Regions from separate parts of the Acidovorax sp. 106 genome, predicted to be linked through region 2. Evidence: predicted binding sites of a transcription regulator. Region 2 holds the regulator's gene; each other region holds the start of a gene.
What was found. The regulator HrcA, encoded in region 2, represses chaperone genes, less so after heat shock. The targets are predictions, from matches to a motif close to TTAGCACTCNNNNNNNNNGAGTGCTAA.
Positions count from the first base shown of each region.

Region 1: a site for HrcA is predicted at 1,765-1,791, ahead of rpoH (RNA polymerase sigma factor RpoH). Genes of this name have one in related genera too.
Region 3: a site for HrcA is predicted at 1,032-1,058, ahead of groES (co-chaperone GroES). Genes of this name have one in related genera too.

Region 1 is NZ_RCCC01000001.1:3,022,167-3,025,438, forward strand. It holds gene C8C98_RS13460 (tripartite tricarboxylate transporter substrate binding protein) at 1-560, opposite strand, end outside; gene rpoH (RNA polymerase sigma factor RpoH) at 793-1,734, opposite strand; gene C8C98_RS13470 (TrlF family AAA-like ATPase) at 2,153-3,272, shown strand, end outside.
Region 2 is NZ_RCCC01000001.1:3,142,197-3,145,468, reverse strand. It holds gene C8C98_RS14035 (bifunctional (p)ppGpp synthetase/guanosine-3',5'-bis(diphosphate) 3'-pyrophosphohydrolase) at 1-484, shown strand, start outside; gene greB (transcription elongation factor GreB) at 533-1,096, opposite strand; tRNA gene C8C98_RS14025 (tRNA-Arg) at 1,177-1,253, opposite strand; tRNA gene C8C98_RS14020 (tRNA-Ile) at 1,434-1,510, opposite strand; gene hrcA (heat-inducible transcriptional repressor HrcA) at 1,553-2,557, opposite strand; gene C8C98_RS14010 (NAD kinase) at 2,586-3,272, shown strand, end outside.
Region 3 is NZ_RCCC01000001.1:2,657,174-2,660,445, reverse strand. It holds gene C8C98_RS11850 (mannose-1-phosphate guanylyltransferase/mannose-6-phosphate isomerase) at 1-403, opposite strand, end outside; gene C8C98_RS11845 (DUF2304 domain-containing protein) at 400-774, opposite strand; gene groES (co-chaperone GroES) at 1,139-1,429, shown strand; gene groL (chaperonin GroEL) at 1,527-3,176, shown strand.

The sequences.
Region 1 (3,272 bases), 120 kb from region 2:
GCCTTCAGCAGCTCTGTGCCAATGTGGCCCACTGTGCCCACGCCCGGCGTGCCGTAGCTCCATTTGTCGCCTGCGCTGCGTGCTGCGGCCATGAACTCGCGGGCGTCGGCGGTGGCCGACACTCCGGGCTGGCTCAGCGGTACGGTCAGCACCAGGGGCGATGTGCCCACCAGCGTCAGCGGTGCCAAGTCCTTTTGCGGGTCATAGGGCACGGCGGCATTGATCAGCTTGGCAATCGTCATGTTGCCATTGATCATCAAGCCAATCGTGTGGTCATCCCGCGCCTTGGCCACCGCATCGGCCCCAATGTTGCCGCCTGCGCCCACCTTGTTTTCCACCAGCACCGGCTGCCCCAATGCCTTGGACAAAGGCTCAGAAAAAGTGCGAGCCGTCAGGTCGGGCGAAGAGCCCGGCGGGAAGCCGACCACAATCTTCAGCGGTTTGGTAGGCCAGGGGGCCTGGCTCGCAACGGCAGGGGACTTTTGGGCCAGAGCCCAAGACGAAGTCAATGCCGTCAACGCCAGGACAACGGCACTGCGGCGAGAGAACACGGGATGCATGGGGCTCCTTCAAAGGTGTATGAACGTGCGGCACACGGCAAAGCGCTTTCACCCCGCAAAAAGAAAAGCCCGCCAAATCTGTTGACTTGCTTGCGAAGCCACCACGCAGGGGCATCACACTCAGCATCAACAGGTTCCTGGCGGGCCCTGTGTGGGGTTTATCGGCAAGGCTCGCAAATGGTAGCGCGGCTGCACGCCCGGTTGCGCCCCATTTGCACCTTGCTTCAACGGCTTAGGCGGGTTCCGTCAAAGCCTTCTTCATTTTCTTCATCGCAGCCACTTCAATTTGCCGAATGCGTTCAGCGCTCACGCCGTACACCGCTGCCAGTTCGTGCAGCGTCATCCCGCCTGAGCCATCGTCGTTCACCTTCAGCCAGCGCTCTTCCACAATACGGCGGCTGCGCTCGTCCAAGCTGGCCAGCGCATTGGCAATACCGTCAGACGCCAGCACATCGCGCTGGCGCGACTCAATCATGGCCGTGGGCTCATGCGAGGCATCGGCCAAGTACGCAATCGGGCCAAAGGCCTGCTCGCTGTCGTCCGAAGGGGTGGGGTCCAGCAGCACATCGCCACCCGACATGCGCGTTTCCATTTCAATGACTTCTTCGCGCTTCACGTTCAACTGCGCTGCCACCACATCGATTTCGTGGTCAGACAGCGTGTCGCGGTGCGTGGCAGCATCGGCTGCGCTGGCATCGGCCTTGAAGCCCTGCTTCATCGAGCGCAGATTGAAAAACAGCTTGCGTTGGGCCTTGGTGGTCGCCACCTTGACCATGCGCCAGTTTTTCAGAATGTATTCATGGATCTCCGCCTTGATCCAGTGCATAGCGTAGCTCACCAGCCGAACGCCCTGGTCAGGGTCAAAACGCTTGACGGCCTTCATCAGGCCTACGTTACCTTCCTGGATCAGATCGCCATGGGGCAACCCGTACCCCAGGTACTGGCGTGAAATGGAAACTACCAAGCGCAGGTGCGACATCACCAGGCGGCCCGCAGCGTCCACATCGTTGTTTTCTTTGAGTTGGCGGGCGTACGTCTGCTCTTCTTCCTGCGTCAGCAGGGGCAGGCGATTGACCGCCGAAATGTAGGCGTCCAAGTTGCCCAGGGCCGGTACCAGCGCCCAGGGGCTGGTGGGTGTCACAGCAGTGATTGCGGTTCCAGATGAGTGTGTCATGCCGGGAATCCTTTCCTCAATGGCATCATGTTAGCACTCTGCTAGATAGAGTGCTAAAGCCAAAGTTCCCGCCCGCAGCTGGTATATGGGATTGCGGCGAAGGTGTCGATGTTGTTGTCGATGCTGTCGATGTTCACTGTATCTTGAACTTTTTCCACTGAACTTTGAACTGGCGCAGTATCGGTTTTGACTGACGCGTCGCCTCTTCGGCCGTCAGGGGCTGGTCTCAGACATGTGCCTAAATGCGTGCTTTAGACTGGTTTCAGTCAGTCGCCCGCCTTGGCTTTTACGGGCGGTCTTAGCCAGTAGAGATCCTCTGGGCGCTGAATCTGCCAGACTGTCCACTGAGGAACGTCGGCGGGTGAATCGGCCTAGGCATCCGGCGACTTCGCTCTGCCGAATGAATCAGGGAGGAGATATGGGCAATGAATACACATTCGCGCGTTTCTGGCGCTGCGCACTACAGGTCAATCCTGTCGGCTACAACGGCACTTACAGGGGCGCTGACCACGGGCTGGACGAAGGCGGCTACAACCAGGCTCTGCTTCAGAAGTGCCTTGAGCTGGACATCAAGGTTGTGGGCCTTGCCGACCATGGCAGCGTGGCGAGCGTCGATTCATTGCGCCAGGTGCTGGAGCCGCACGGGATCGTGGTGTTTCCCGGCTTCGAGATCGCCTCGAACGACAAGACGCACTACGTCTGCCTCTTTCCCGAGGGCACGACCGTGCAGCAGCTTGATCGCTACCTTGGAAACCTCAAGCTGCACGATCCAGCAGATGGCATCCGGCCTTCTCGCCTGAGTTCTGAAGAGTTGATCGTAGAGGTCGATCTACTCGGTGGGTTCATCTACGCTGCACATTGCACACAGGACAGCGGGCTACTGAAAAACCGGCTGAACCACGTATGGAAGCATCCCAAACTGCGCGCGGCCCAGATTCCGGGGCCGATAGATGACCTCACGAGTGTCGAGGGTGACTTCTACCGCAAGGTGTTCTTGAACAAGGACGATAGCTACCGGCGTGAGCGCCCCGTGGCGGCTATCAACGCCAAGGATGTTGCCAAGCCTGATGACTTGGAGCAGCCGGGGGCCACTTGCTTCATCAAGATGACGCGGCCGAACTTCGCCGCGTTCAAGGTTGCCTTTCTCGATCCGGGATCGCGAATCCGGCTCAACTCGCAGCAGGCCCAAAGCCCGATTGGCAAGGTTGTACGCATGACCGTGGCGGGTGGCTACCTTGATGGCGTCAGGGTGGACTTTTCCGACCACCTCAACACGGTGATTGGTGGCCGTGGAACGGGTAAGTCAACCTTGCTCGAATGCCTACGCTTCGCCTTGGACTTGCCGCCCAAAGGCAAGCAGGCCCAGAAGCTCCACCAAGAGATCATCAAGGAGAACCTTGGTCGCTTGGCCGGACGGGTTGAGCTGGCAGTAGTGTCCTCTGCCCAGAACGGCAAGCAGTACACCATCTCGCGCCGTCATGGCGGGCCGCCGATGGTGCGCGACATGGCTGGCAATGTCTCCACCCTACTTCCGCGCG
Region 2 (3,272 bases):
CACCTCGCACGAGACGCTGTCACAGGGGGCCGTCACACTGGATGGCAGTGAAAATGCGTCCGTGCAGTACGCGCCTTGCTGCCGCCCTGTGCCCGGGGATCGCATCGTGGGCTACCTAGGACGCGGCGAAGGGCTGGTTGTACACAACGCCCACTGCAGTGTGGCCAAGCGGCTGCAACACAAAGACAGTGAACGCTTTATCGCAGTGGACTGGGCCGATGAACCAACACGGATGTTTGAAACCGGCGTGGTGGTCACCGTTGCCAATGGCAAGGGCGTGCTGGCTCGCATAGCGCAGGAACTCGCCAACTCCGAAGCGGACATCACCCATGTGGACATGGACGATGAAGTCGCCCTGGACACCACGGACCTGCGCTTCATCGTCGCCGTCAGAGACCAGGCCCACCTGGAAGCCGCCTTGCGCAACCTCCGCCGCACCCAGGCCGTCCTCCGTGCTTCGCGGATCACTCCGCAAGCCACCTGACAACCACAAGCACCTCAAGCCATCCACCAATCCAGGATGGCTTGGGTCTCAACTGGGCAATGCAGGCTTTGGATAAATCACGGACAAAACCTCCAACGACCTCACCCCGCCCGGCGTAGGCAAAGGCACCTCATCGCCCACACGCGCCTTGAGCAGCGCACGCGCTACTGGAGAAATCCAACTGACTTGGCCTGCATGGCTGTCGGCCTCGTCAATCCCCATGATAGTGATGGTGCGATCGATGCCCTCATCGTCGCCATAGGTGACCGTTGCGCCAAAGAAGACTTGGTCACTGCCAGCATGCAAACTGGGATCGACCACCTCGGCAATCTCCAGTCGCTTGGTCAAAAATCGAATGCGCCGGTCTATCTCGCGTAGGCGCTTTTTGCCATACAGGTAGTCCCCATTCTCCGAGCGGTCGCCATTGCTGGCCGCCCAGTGCACCGTCTCAACCATCTTGGGCCGCTCGCTGTCGATGAGGTCCAGTAGCTCAGAACGCAAACGGGCATATCCCGCGGGGGTGATGTAGTTTTTTCCACCGGCTGGGATGGGCGGCAGAGCGACTTCATCACCCTCATCTCCATCAGACTCTTTGGTAAAGGCTTTACTCATAGCGCGCTCATCCCCAAAAAGAATCAAGCGATCAGACAAATGAAAAAGCCTGCAACTTTTCAGTTGCAGGCTTTAAACATTGGTGCGGCTGGCAGGAATCGAACCCACGACCCCTTGGTTCGTAGCCAAGTACTCTATCCAGCTGAGCTACAGCCGCTAAGCTTTGAATTATAGCATAAATTTTTATAACTCTAAAAATTTATGCAACTTGTTTTTGCCAACTTAACGAAGACATCAACTTCATCGCATGCCTCAGATTGTAATGCACTCTGATGGGTATTTTCCCCAAAACCTCAACTTTTCATAAAAAAGTAAGAGAACAAACAACCGCTGGCTTTGGTAGGGCGTGACAGACTTGAACTGTCGACCAAAGGATTATGAGTCCTCTGCTCTAACCAACTGAGCTAACGCCCCGGTACCAACCCGCTCTCGCGGAAGCCCCGGATTGTAAGGTGTTTATTTGCGGTAGCTGAGCGCGTTGGAAACCAACTTGGAGGTGATGTCCACGATCTGAATCATCTTGTCATACGGCATGCGCGTAGGCCCGATCACCCCCAGAGTGCCAACCACTTTGCCATCGACTTCGTAGGGCGCACTTACAACAGACAGCTCTTCAAATGGTACCACTTGGCTCTCACCGCCAATATAGATACGCACACCCTCCGCCTGGCTGGAGATGTCGAGCAACCGCAGTATCTGCGTCTTTTGCTCAAAAAGGTCGAAGGCCCTGCGCAGGTTGCCCATGTCGCTAGAGAAGTCACTGACGGACAGCAGGTTGCGCTCACCAGAAATCACGACTTCATCTTGCGCTTGTGAAAGCACCTCAGAGCTGACAGTCACCGCCGCTTGCATCAATGCGGCGATTTCCCCCCGCAGCAAATCCACCTCTGACTTGAGGCGCTCGCGCACCTGCTCCATTGCAAGCCCCGCATAGTGGGCATTGAGAAAATTGGCGGCCTCTATCAACTGTGACTGGGAATAGTCGGCGTCCGTAAAGATCACGCGGTTCTGAACATCACCTTCAGGGGAGACAATGATGACCAGAAAGCGTCGCTCAGAGAGCCGCAAGAACTCAATGTGCCGAAACACCGAGGTACGGCGCGGAGCCATGACCACGCCTACAAACTGAGACAAGTTTGAGAGCAGATGGGCTGCATTGGCAATGACCTTTTGCGGCTGCTCTGGCCTCAGTTGTGGCGTATCCAGTCCATCGCGCTGAACCGTGAGCATCGTGTCCACAAAAAGCCGATAGCCCCGAGCGGTCGGAATACGCCCGGCGGAGGTGTGCGGGCTGGCGATCAGTCCCAGCTCTTCCAGATCCGACATCACATTGCGGATCGTGGCTGGCGAAAGATCCAGCCCAGACGCACGTGAAAGGGTGCGCGAGCCTACGGGCTGCCCATCAGCGATATAGCGCTCGACAAGCGCTTTGAGCAACAACTTGGCACGGTCATCGAGCATTGTTTGATTTTAATGATGTAATTTCCAAATGACCCCGAAACTCCGTCGCGTCGCCTTGATTGGCAAATACCAAGCCTCTGCAGCGTCCGGCATGACTGACAGCAGCTTGCAGGCTCTGGAAGAAATTGCCAGCTTCATGACCCATATGGGCTGTGAAGTCATGCTGGAGGCTGAGACCGCTGCGAACACAGGTCTGCGGCAATATGCGTCCATAGAGGTTGATGCGATTGCCAACTGTGATGTCGGGCTGGTCGTTGGAGGTGACGGCACCATGCTTGGGATTGCCAGAAGGCTTGCTCGGCACGGTACGCCGCTGATTGGGATTAACCAAGGTCGATTGGGTTTTATCACCGATATCCCTTTCGATGCCTATCAAACCACACTGGGGCCCATGTTGCGAGGTGAATATGAAGAAGATTCCCGGCCATTGATGCACGCCAGAGTCATGCGCAACGATGAAATGGTTTTCGAAGCCTTTGCCATGAACGATGTGGTGGTAAACCGAGGCGGAACCTCTGGCATGGTGGAGTTGCGCGTGGAAGTGGGAGGCAGATTCGTATCCAATCAGCGTGCTGACGGCTTGATCATTGCATCACCTACGGGGTCCACAGCGTACTCTTTGTCTGCTGGCGGCCCCATGCTTCACCCCTCCATTCCGGGCTGGGTGCTGGTTCCTATTGCCCCCCACACATTGTCCAATCGCCCCATTGTTCTA
Region 3 (3,272 bases), 490 kb from region 2:
GTGCGGCCTGGTGAAACGCTGGCAAGTCTGAGATGACGTGATCTGCAGGCATTGCCAGTAACACGGGGTCTCCAGAGCCGGCCAACGCTTGCAGCGCTGCAATTGTCAATGCAGGGGCTGTATTCTTGCCAACGGGTTCGAGCAATATTTGAGCATTGCGGACGCCAGCCAAATCGAGCTGGCTGGCAACAATAAACCGATGCTCTGTGTTGCAGACGACGATCGGAGGCAATGGAGGCGGCGCCGCGCCACCCAAGCCCTGCATGCGCAACACCGTATCTTGCAACATGGTGCGGGAGCCCCGCAAGGACAGGAACTGCTTAGGGTAGGACTCACGAGACAGTGGCCACAGCCTTGTTCCCGCCCCCCCACAAAGGATCACGGGCTGCAATGCAGGCGTCATGGTGCTGACTCTGAACTCTGCAGCAGACGATCTCGCAGCCCGTCTTGATCTGCCTGCAGCAATGCCAGTCGCTGGTTCAATCTGCGCACATCTCGCTCAATTCGGGTGTTCACCATGTCACTGTGAAGTGACTTGATGAAAAGAACAATGCTGGCCAATAAAAGCAACAAAGCTGGTGGATAACTGATACCCACAACCCCAGCCAGCTTGTCAATGAGACCGGGCAACGCGCCCATCACAGCCGCGACACCTGCCACTAGCACCCAGAACAGGCCGTGCATCACGTACAGGTGGTCTCTGCGGATGAGGTACAAAATCAGCGCTGCCAGGCCAATACCCAATAGCGTTGTGGTGATTTGCAGGGATGCCATCAAACTCCTCGATGTTGAAGAGGCACAGGGCCTTTATTGCGGCTAAGGTGGCTGGAATACCGAGAGCGCGGGTGGCGCAACCACCCCAATAGAAGAACAGCGCAAAGCACACATGCGCGCACTGCCCTGAAATGTCCGCGAATTGTAATTGCAGGGTAGTCGCACCTCATTCGCTCGCCCAACCAGCCATCGCATCAACGGCGCATTGCATTGAGCACAAGCCCATCCTCTTGAAATGTCATCAAATGCCCCTATCATTAGCACTCACCACAGACGAGTGCTAACACCGTCTGCTGGCAGTTATGGGCATCCGCGCAGCGGGTCCCGGGTAGATCAGCTTTTTTACTGAAACAGGAGCAATGCAATGAACCTTCGTCCTCTGCACGACCGCGTGATTGTCAAGCGCATCGAAAGCGAAACAACGACCGCCTCCGGCATCGTGATCCCTGACAACGCTGCAGAAAAGCCTGACCAAGGTGAAGTGCTGGCCGTGGGCCCTGGCAAGAAGAACGACAAGGGTGATGTGATCGCCCTGAACGTGAAGGTCGGCGACCGCGTTCTGTTCGGCAAGTACTCGGGCCAGACCGTCAAGGTCGACGGCAACGAATTGCTGGTGATGAAGGAAGACGACCTGTTCGCGGTTGTCGAGAAGTAATCCCTTCGCCTTCGAATTACTCACTTTTTCATAGCTGCTACCGCTTTCTTTATAAGCGCTAGAAGCATTTTTGATTCACATCTTGTAGGAGCCTAACATGGCAGCAAAAGACGTAGTTTTCGGCGGCGAAGCCCGCGCTCGCATGGTTGAAGGCGTGAACATCCTGGCCAACGCGGTCAAGGTCACGCTGGGCCCCAAGGGTCGCAATGTGGTGCTGGAGCGCTCGTTCGGCGCCCCCACCGTGACCAAGGACGGTGTGTCCGTGGCCAAGGAAATCGAACTCAAGGACAAGCTGCAAAACATGGGCGCCCAGCTCGTGAAGGAAGTGGCTTCCAAGACTTCGGACAACGCTGGTGACGGCACCACCACCGCCACCGTGCTGGCACAAGCCATCGTTCGCGAAGGCTTCAAGTACGTGGCCGCTGGCATCAACCCAATGGACCTGAAGCGCGGTATCGACAAGGCTGTGACGGCCCTGGTTGCCGAGCTGAAGAAGGCTTCCAAGGCCACCACCACTTCCAAGGAAATCGCCCAGGTCGGTTCGATCTCCGCTAACTCCGACGAAACCATCGGCAAGCTGATCGCTGACGCCATGGACAAGGTTGGCAAGGAAGGCGTGATCACCGTGGAAGACGGCAAGTCCCTCGACTCCGAACTGGACGTCGTGGAAGGCATGCAGTTCGACCGCGGCTACCTGTCGCCCTACTTCATCAACAACCCAGAAAAGCAATCCGCGATTCTGGACAACCCCTTCGTGCTGCTGTTCGACAAGAAGATCAGCAACATCCGCGACCTGCTGCCTACGCTGGAACAAGTCGCCAAGGCTGGCCGCCCTCTGCTGATCATTGCCGAAGAAGTTGACGGCGAAGCCCTGGCTACGCTGGTGGTCAACACGATCCGCGGCATCCTGAAGGTCGTGGCTGTCAAGGCTCCTGGCTTCGGCGACCGTCGCAAGGCCATGCTGGAAGACATCGCCATCCTGACAGGCGGCAAGGTCATCGCTGAAGAAGTGGGCCTGACCCTGGAAAAGGTGACTTTGGCTGATCTGGGCCAAGCCAAGCGCATCGAAGTAGGCAAGGAAAACACCATCATCATCGACGGCGCTGGCGCTGCTGCTGACATCGAAGCCCGCGTCAAGCAAGTGCGCGTGCAGATCGAAGAAGCCACGTCCGACTACGACCGCGAAAAGCTGCAAGAGCGCGTGGCCAAGCTGGCTGGCGGCGTGGCCGTGATCAAGGTGGGCGCTGCCACCGAAGTCGAAATGAAGGAAAAGAAGGCCCGCGTGGAAGACGCACTGCACGCGACCCGCGCTGCTGTGGAAGAAGGCGTTGTGGCTGGTGGCGGCGTGGCTCTGCTGCGTGCCAAGCAAGCTGTGGGCACCATCAAGGGTGACAACGCTGACCAAGACCACGGCATTGCCTTGGTGTTGAAGGCGATTGAAGCGCCTCTGCGCGAAATCGTGAACAACGCTGGTGGCGAAGCTTCGGTGGTGGTGAACGCTGTGTTGGCCGGCAAGGGCAACTTCGGCTTCAACGCTGCCAACGACAGCTACGGCGACATGCTCGAGCTGGGCATTCTGGACCCCACAAAGGTCACCCGCACTGCTCTGCAAAACGCAGCGTCTGTGGCTTCGCTGCTGCTGACGACTGAGTGCATGGTTGCTGACGCACCCAAGGACGAGGCCGGCGCTGGCGGCGGCATGCCTGACATGGGCGGCATGGGCGGCATGGGCGGCATGGGCATGTAATGGCCAGCCGCTGCGGGTAGAACCCAGGTTCTGCCCGGCAGCCCACAAAAAGCCCCGCAGGTTGCAAAGCCTGCGGGGCTTTTTTTATGCACAGAG